Regions from separate parts of the Hoskinsella mucinilytica genome, predicted to be linked through region 1. Evidence: predicted binding sites of a transcription regulator. Region 1 holds the regulator's gene; each other region holds the start of a gene.
What was found. Region 1 encodes HrcA, which represses chaperone genes, less so after heat shock. Its sites were predicted from a motif close to TTTTAGCACTNNNNNNNNNNNAGTGCTAAAA; they were not measured.
Positions count from the first base shown of each region.

Region 2: the regulator HrcA is predicted to act here: its motif matches at 925-955, upstream of UGRO018_RS13690 (GroES family chaperonin).
Region 3: the regulator HrcA is predicted to act here: its motif matches at 1,106-1,136, upstream of UGRO018_RS01185 (Hsp20/alpha crystallin family protein).

Region 1 is NZ_JBEQZJ010000041.1:8,186-10,462, reverse strand. Features, by position in the region: gene pgeF (peptidoglycan editing factor PgeF) at 1-247, opposite strand, end outside; gene hrcA (heat-inducible transcriptional repressor HrcA) at 521-1,534, shown strand; gene grpE (nucleotide exchange factor GrpE) at 1,544-2,164, shown strand; gene dnaK (molecular chaperone DnaK) at 2,179-2,277, shown strand, end outside.
Region 2 is NZ_JBEQZJ010000039.1:9,687-11,963, forward strand. Features, by position in the region: gene groL (chaperonin GroEL) at 1-624, opposite strand, end outside; gene UGRO018_RS13690 (GroES family chaperonin) at 643-903, opposite strand; gene UGRO018_RS13695 (GNAT family N-acetyltransferase) at 1,173-1,688, opposite strand; gene UGRO018_RS13700 (NifB/NifX family molybdenum-iron cluster-binding protein) at 1,734-2,123, opposite strand; gene UGRO018_RS13705 (hypothetical protein) at 2,135-2,277, opposite strand, start outside.
Region 3 is NZ_JBEQZJ010000002.1:100,337-102,613, forward strand. Features, by position in the region: gene UGRO018_RS01180 (bifunctional diguanylate cyclase/phosphodiesterase) at 1-1,061, shown strand, start outside; gene UGRO018_RS01185 (Hsp20/alpha crystallin family protein) at 1,236-1,628, shown strand; gene UGRO018_RS01190 (Hsp20/alpha crystallin family protein) at 1,681-2,091, shown strand; gene UGRO018_RS01195 (YjdF family protein) at 2,190-2,277, opposite strand, start outside.

The DNA.
Region 1 (2,277 bases):
TCATTGCGCCTTTTCCAATGTCTTCTTTGGTAACACAATGAATGTGATCGCTATGGGTTTGTTGTGCAAAGACACACTGATCTAATGCTATGCCAAGACTTGCACATAATTGTTTTCGATTGCCGATGATGGCATTGACATCACCGCCTGTATGAAGTGCCATATTGTTGTCTTCCTTTTGTGTTTGATCTTTCAGGGTCGTTCCTGCAAGAATATGGATATCTGTTTTCCATTCTATCGTATTCATATAAAAACCTTCTTTCTTCTATCTATTAGTATATGTATTTTTTTATCTCATGGATAACCATAGTATATAAAATATAGAAGCATTCTGCAATGATAAAGCCTTTCCTTTTATATAAGAAGATTTTTATTAGATTTTTTTTGGGATAAGAGCCTATGATAAGCACTTTTTCATTATTTTTCAGTATTTTAGCACTAAAAGGTTGACAGTGCTAAAATATTGTCATATACTATTAGCAGACATAGAGATGGAGTGCTAGAAGGGAGTGAAACAGCGATGACGGAAAGACAAGTGGCGATTTTCAAAGCAATCGTAGATGAGTTCACCAAAACGGCGGAACCGGTTGGATCAAAACGTCTGATGGATTTGTTGGATTTCACTTGTTCCAGTGCCACCATTCGAAATGAAATGGCTGCTCTTGAAGAAATGGGACTTCTTGAAAAAACACATACTTCAAGTGGAAGGATCCCAAGTAGTAAAGGATATCGTTTCTATGTTGAACATCTAATGGAGAAACAACTGGATGAAGGAATCAAGCATTCCTTACAGGCAGTGTTTACACAACGTCATTATTCCCTTGAAGAGATCGTTAGGAAAAGCTGTGATATCTTATCACAAATGACATCCTTAACATCTGTCGTATTAGGTCCCGATAGTAAGTATCAGACATTACAACATATTCAATTGGTTCCCTTAAATGAAAGAAGCGCAGTTGCGATATTCATTACAGATCATGGACATACCGAGAATAAGACGTTCCATTTTGGGCAAGATGTGGGTGTCAATGATATCAAGACCTGTTGTGACTTGTTGAATGATAAGCTAAGCGGTACACCGATCGGTGAGGTCGTTGCAAAGATGAAAGAAATACAACCACTATTAGCAAGTCATGTCGCAAGGCATGAGGTATTGTTTGAAGCATTTGTCAATGCGTTCATGAAATTTGCAAGTGACAATGTTTATTGCAGTGGACAAAGTAATATGCTTTATCAGCCAGAATTCGCAGATATCGAAAAGCTGAAAGAATTGATGAAGATGCTAGAGGATAGCAGCTTATTTCGTCAAATTGCCAATCATGATGGCAATGTCGCAATTCAAATCGGTGGAGATAATGACTTGATTCAGATTGATGATGTTGCTGTTGTCAGCAGTAAATTCAAGTTGAATGAGGAAGAACAGGGTGAGCTGATGATCGTCGGCCCGACCAGGATGCAATACAATCGTGTGGTCGCCTTGATGGAATATATGAGTAAAGTAATTGAAGACTTATACAAAGAAGAAAATCAATAGGAGGTCAACATGCAGGAAGAAAACGTAAACGAAAAAGATGTAGTCAATGAAGAAACCCAGCAAGAAACAGAAACAAATGAAGCGATGGAAGAAGAAGTAACACAGGAACAAACTGCTGAGGACAAAAAAGAAGAAAAGAAAAGTGCAAAGTTCGGAAAGAAAAAAAGAATCGAAGAGCTTGAAGAAGAAAATGCAAAGCTAAAAGAAGAGCTTGCAGCTAGTAAAAATGCTTTCTATAAGGCTTATGCGGATGCAGAAAACTTAAAGAAACGTCTACAAAGTGAAGCCGATAATGTAAGAAAATACCGTATTCAAGGTTTCGCCACAGAGGTGTTACCTGTCATCGATAATCTAGAACGTGCATTGGATGTGAAGGTAGATGATCCTAACATAAAGAACTATGCGAAAGGATTTGAAATGATCTACCAGCAGCTGGTGCATATTCTGGAAGTGGAAGGTGTCAAGGAAATCGAGGCAATGGATCAGCCATTTGATCCTAACTTCCATCAGGCTTTGATGCAGGAAAGCAAAGAAGGCGTAGAACCTGGTATGGTAATTGAAGTATTACAAAAAGGATATATGTTAAAAGATCGTGTATTACGTGCAACGCTTGTGAAAGTAAGCGAATAAAGGAGGAAACAATTATGAGTAAAATTATTGGTATCGACTTAGGAACAACAAACAGCTGTGTGTCTGTTATGGACGGTGGAGAATGTAAGGTTATTACAAATCCGGAAGGAAAT
Region 2 (2,277 bases), on a different contig from region 1:
TTTTTCATGATCACTTACCATGTATGGAGAAACGTATCCTTTGTCATACTGCATACCTTCACTGATTTCCAGTTCAGTATCAAAGCCATTAGATTCATCAACTGAAATGACACCATTTCTACCGACTTTTTCCATAGCCTCCGCAATGATATCACCGATTTCCTTGCTACCACTTGAAATTGCAGCAACACTTGCAATATCGTTGCTAGTTTCAACTTTACGAGATTTTTCTAGAATATGTTTTGCTACTTCTTTGCTGGCATACTCAATACCTTCTCTCATCAAAACAGGGTTTGCGCCTTTTTCAACTTGACGAAGACCATTGCTGATCATGCTTTGTGCCAGAATGGTTGCTGTTGTTGTACCATCACCGGCAGTATCATTTGTTTTATTAGCTACTTCATAAACAAGTTTAGCACCCATGTTTTCAAATTTATCTTCTAATTCAATTTCTTTCGCAATACTAACCCCATCATTTGTAATAAGTGGTGAACCGTATTCTTTTTCTAATACAACATTACGTCCTTTTGGTCCAAGGGTAACACGTACTGCATCAGCTAGTGTATTCACACCCTTTAGCATTGCATCTCTTGCATCTTTTGAAAAACGAACTTCTTTTGCCATGTTCCATTACCTCCTTGATTAAGCCATAACAGCTAAGATATCTTCATCTTCGATGATGATATATTCAACTTCATCTACTTCTACTTTGGTTCCAGAATATTCTTTATAAACAACACGATCATGTTCTTTGATCTCTGCTTCACTGTCTGGACCAACAGCTACTACAGTAGCGATACTTGGCTGGTTCTTATTAGCCTCCGTTAAAATAATACCACTTGCGGTTTTCTTTTCTACTTCATCCTTCTTTAAAATGACGTTCTTGTGTAATGGTTTCAACATCTCAAAATACCTCCTTCATCATTTTAGCACTCACAGTTCATAACTGCTAACACATTATATTATACTCAATTTTAGCACTTTGGCAATAGGATTGCTAAAAAAAGTTTCAAAAGTTTAAAATGTACTTTATATAGCTTGCTCTAAGTGAAAAGAACTACTTTATCTTATGATAGAAAAGCCAATGTTATTTCAAGAATGTATCAATGATGTCACTTATAGATAAGCTTCGTCAATAAAATCATTTACAAAATCAGGGAGCATCACTTTTATTACAAAGATATCCAATAACGTTGTAGTACATCTTTATGATCTTGTATTTCATTTTCCAAGATGCCATGACACGCTTTTATGGTCTTCGCACTTGCGATGTTGTTTTTATTACAAACTAGTAATACACGATGTAGATCCATGCTTTTACAAACATTCAATCCCATAGCAAGCATTTCTTTAGCATAGCCATGCCCTCTTTGATCTGGTCGTATACTATAACCGATATGACCTCCATATTGCATCAAATAATCATTTAAGGATAATCGAAGATTTAGCATACCTATGACTTCGTTTTGTGTTTCTTCCACGAACATAAACTGTTTTGAACATACTCTTCCCTGTGGCAAGGTTTTGACACTTTCGTGTAATTTATTCCATTCATACCAGCTTATAAAATCGCTATAGTCCTGTAATTCCCCACTACCATGTATCAAATGTTCTCCATATTTAAAGCATAGTTGCCGATAACGCATAATTGATTGCTCCGCCTCTTTACTTATTGTGATCAATCTCATAAGTACCTCCATCTATGAAAAAATGACTGCAGTTCACAGTCACTTTTAATGATGGCATCCTCCCTCATGGCTTCCGCAATCATGTCCATCCTCATGTTCATGATGATGGTTGCAGTTTCCACTTGGATCATCTTTTAATGTTCCATCTTTTAATTTATCAATGATGGTGTCAACATTACCACTTTGTCCGGCAATAATCTGAATTCCCTTTTCTGCAAGGGCATTTCTTGCGCCTTGTCCGATACCACCGCAAATTAATACAGAAACGTTTGCAGAAGCAAGCAAATCAGCCAATGCGCCATGTCCACGATCTCCACTGGATAATATCTGTTTAGACACAATGGTTTGCTCTTCCATATCTACTAATAGAAAGGATGGACATTTTCCAAAATGTTGGAACACGACATGATGTTCCATCGTAATTGCATATCTCATATCATTTCCTCCTATTTGGTATATAACTCATCTGTTGTGTCAATATGAAATTGCTTTAAGAATGCTTCAATATCACTTTTTACATCACTTGCTTTTTTGATATGAATATTTTGGCGTTCCCAAGTTTTCACAGCGATTTCAGCATTTGGAATCC
Region 3 (2,277 bases), on a different contig from region 1:
GTGATGAATTCCTTGTATTCTATCATCATTTCAAAAATGAAGATGCTTTATTATCTAGCATACAAAATCTCCACAAAAAGATGATGTCTACACAAATCAAGTTTACAAATCATGATACAGGTAACATCAAAGTTTCCGTTGGTATTGCTTATTATCCTAAAGATGCTTCGACATATGATGATCTTCTACATTTTGCGGACTTTGCGATGTATGATGCTAAAAACTTCCAAAAAGGAAGCGTACGCTGTTTCAATGAAGAAATGTATCAGCATAATAAAATGCTGATGAGTGGTCGTATGGAATTGAATACCATTTTAGATGATAACCTTGTTCGTTATGCATTTCAACCGATCATCAGCGCAAAAGACGGTAGTATCTTAGGTTTTGAAGCACTTATGCGACCTCAAAGTGACATTCTAACCTCACCTCAGGATGTGATGTTATTAGCACGTGCTCAATCACAACTATATCGTGTGGAATATATGACATGGACACAATCCATTAAGCAATACTTAGCACTACAACATCCTTTCTCGGAAGCAAAACTATTTATCAACTCTATTCCTAGTATTCCGATGCTTGATGATCTGATCAAAGAATTAGAATCAAACTATGCAAAACAATTACCTCATCTTGTAGTGGAATTAATCGAAACGGATGAAATTGAACATAAGTATTTACAAGTAAAACAAGATTTTATGGCACGATGGAACGGTAAAATGGCAATTGATGACTTTGGTAGTGGCTATAATTCCGATACCACTCTGTTAAATATCAATGCAGACTACATCAAGATCGATATCGAATTGATTCATAATATTGATCATGATGATGATAGGCAGCTCATGGTTAAGAATATCATAGGCTTTGCACACCAAAAGCATACCTATGTCATAGCAGAAGGTGTGGAAACAAAAGAAGAAATGGAAACCTTAATTAGCTTCCATGTTGATTATTTACAAGGCTATTATACTGGAAAACCTGATTTCATCATCAAAGACATTGATTCAAAAATCAAACAAGAAATTCAGGAAATCTATCACACTTATCACGAGAACTGAGGATGACATCCTCGGTTCTTTTTTCTATCATAAATTTTTCAACTTTTTAGCACTCTCCTATTGACAGTGCTAAAAAGTGAGTTATAATATAGATGTAAGTTGAAATAGGACTTACCAAGTAGATTCAAGATACTCATTGGATAAGATCCAATCTGATAAAAGGAGGCAATTATGATGAGATTATTTCCTGGTTTATTTAACGACGCATTCGATGATATGATGCATGATCACAGTATGATGAAAACAGACATTCGTGAAAAGGATGGAAACTTCATCTTAGATATGGAGTTGCCTGGATTCAAGAAAGAAGACATTCAAATGGAATTGAAAGAAGGCTATTTGACAATCAATGCAAGCCGTCAATCCAACAATGAAGAAAAAGATCAAGATGGTAACATCATTCGTCAAGAGCGTTTTTCCGGTAGTTGTTCAAGAAGCTTCTACGTAGGTGAAGATATCACACACGAGGATATCAAGGCAAGTTTCGGCAATGGTGAATTAAAGATCATTGTACCAAAAGAAGCGCCTAAAAAAGTAGAAGAAAAGCGTTTTATCCCAATCGATTAGTATTAAGATTCAAGGTAGGTTTTCACACATATAGAAAATGGAGGCGATGGATATGAAATTTCTACCAGATATTTTTAATGATAACATGGAGGATCTATTCTATGATCCATTCTTCTCTAAGACAAGCAGCTATATGAAAACTGATATCAAAGAGAAAGACGGAAACTATTTATTAGATATGGAATTACCTGGTTATCAAAAAGAAGATATTCAGATGGAGTTAAAAAACGGCTATCTGAATATCCGAGCTGTTAGAAACACCAACAAAGAGGAAAAAGATGAAAAAGGAAATATCATTCACCAAGAACGTTTCAGTGGAAGCTGTTCTCGTAACTTCTATGTTGGTGAAGGTGTAACACAAGCTGATATCAAAGCTAGTTTTGAAAACGGTGAATTAAAAGTTGTAATTCCGAAAATTGATCATAAAGAAGTTGAAGAGAAAAAATTTATTCCAATCGAATAAAACAAATCAAAAAGGTGCGAAAGCACCTTTTATCTTTTTCAACGATATTACCTTGATTTTATCGATAATGTTAGATGATTTTATCATGATATCGATTCCTAATGCCCCTTGTGTTTTTTTCTTTTCTTTTGCTGTTTTAATTCAAACATACGCATTTGATCTTCCTTTTTCTTCTTTTGATATCTT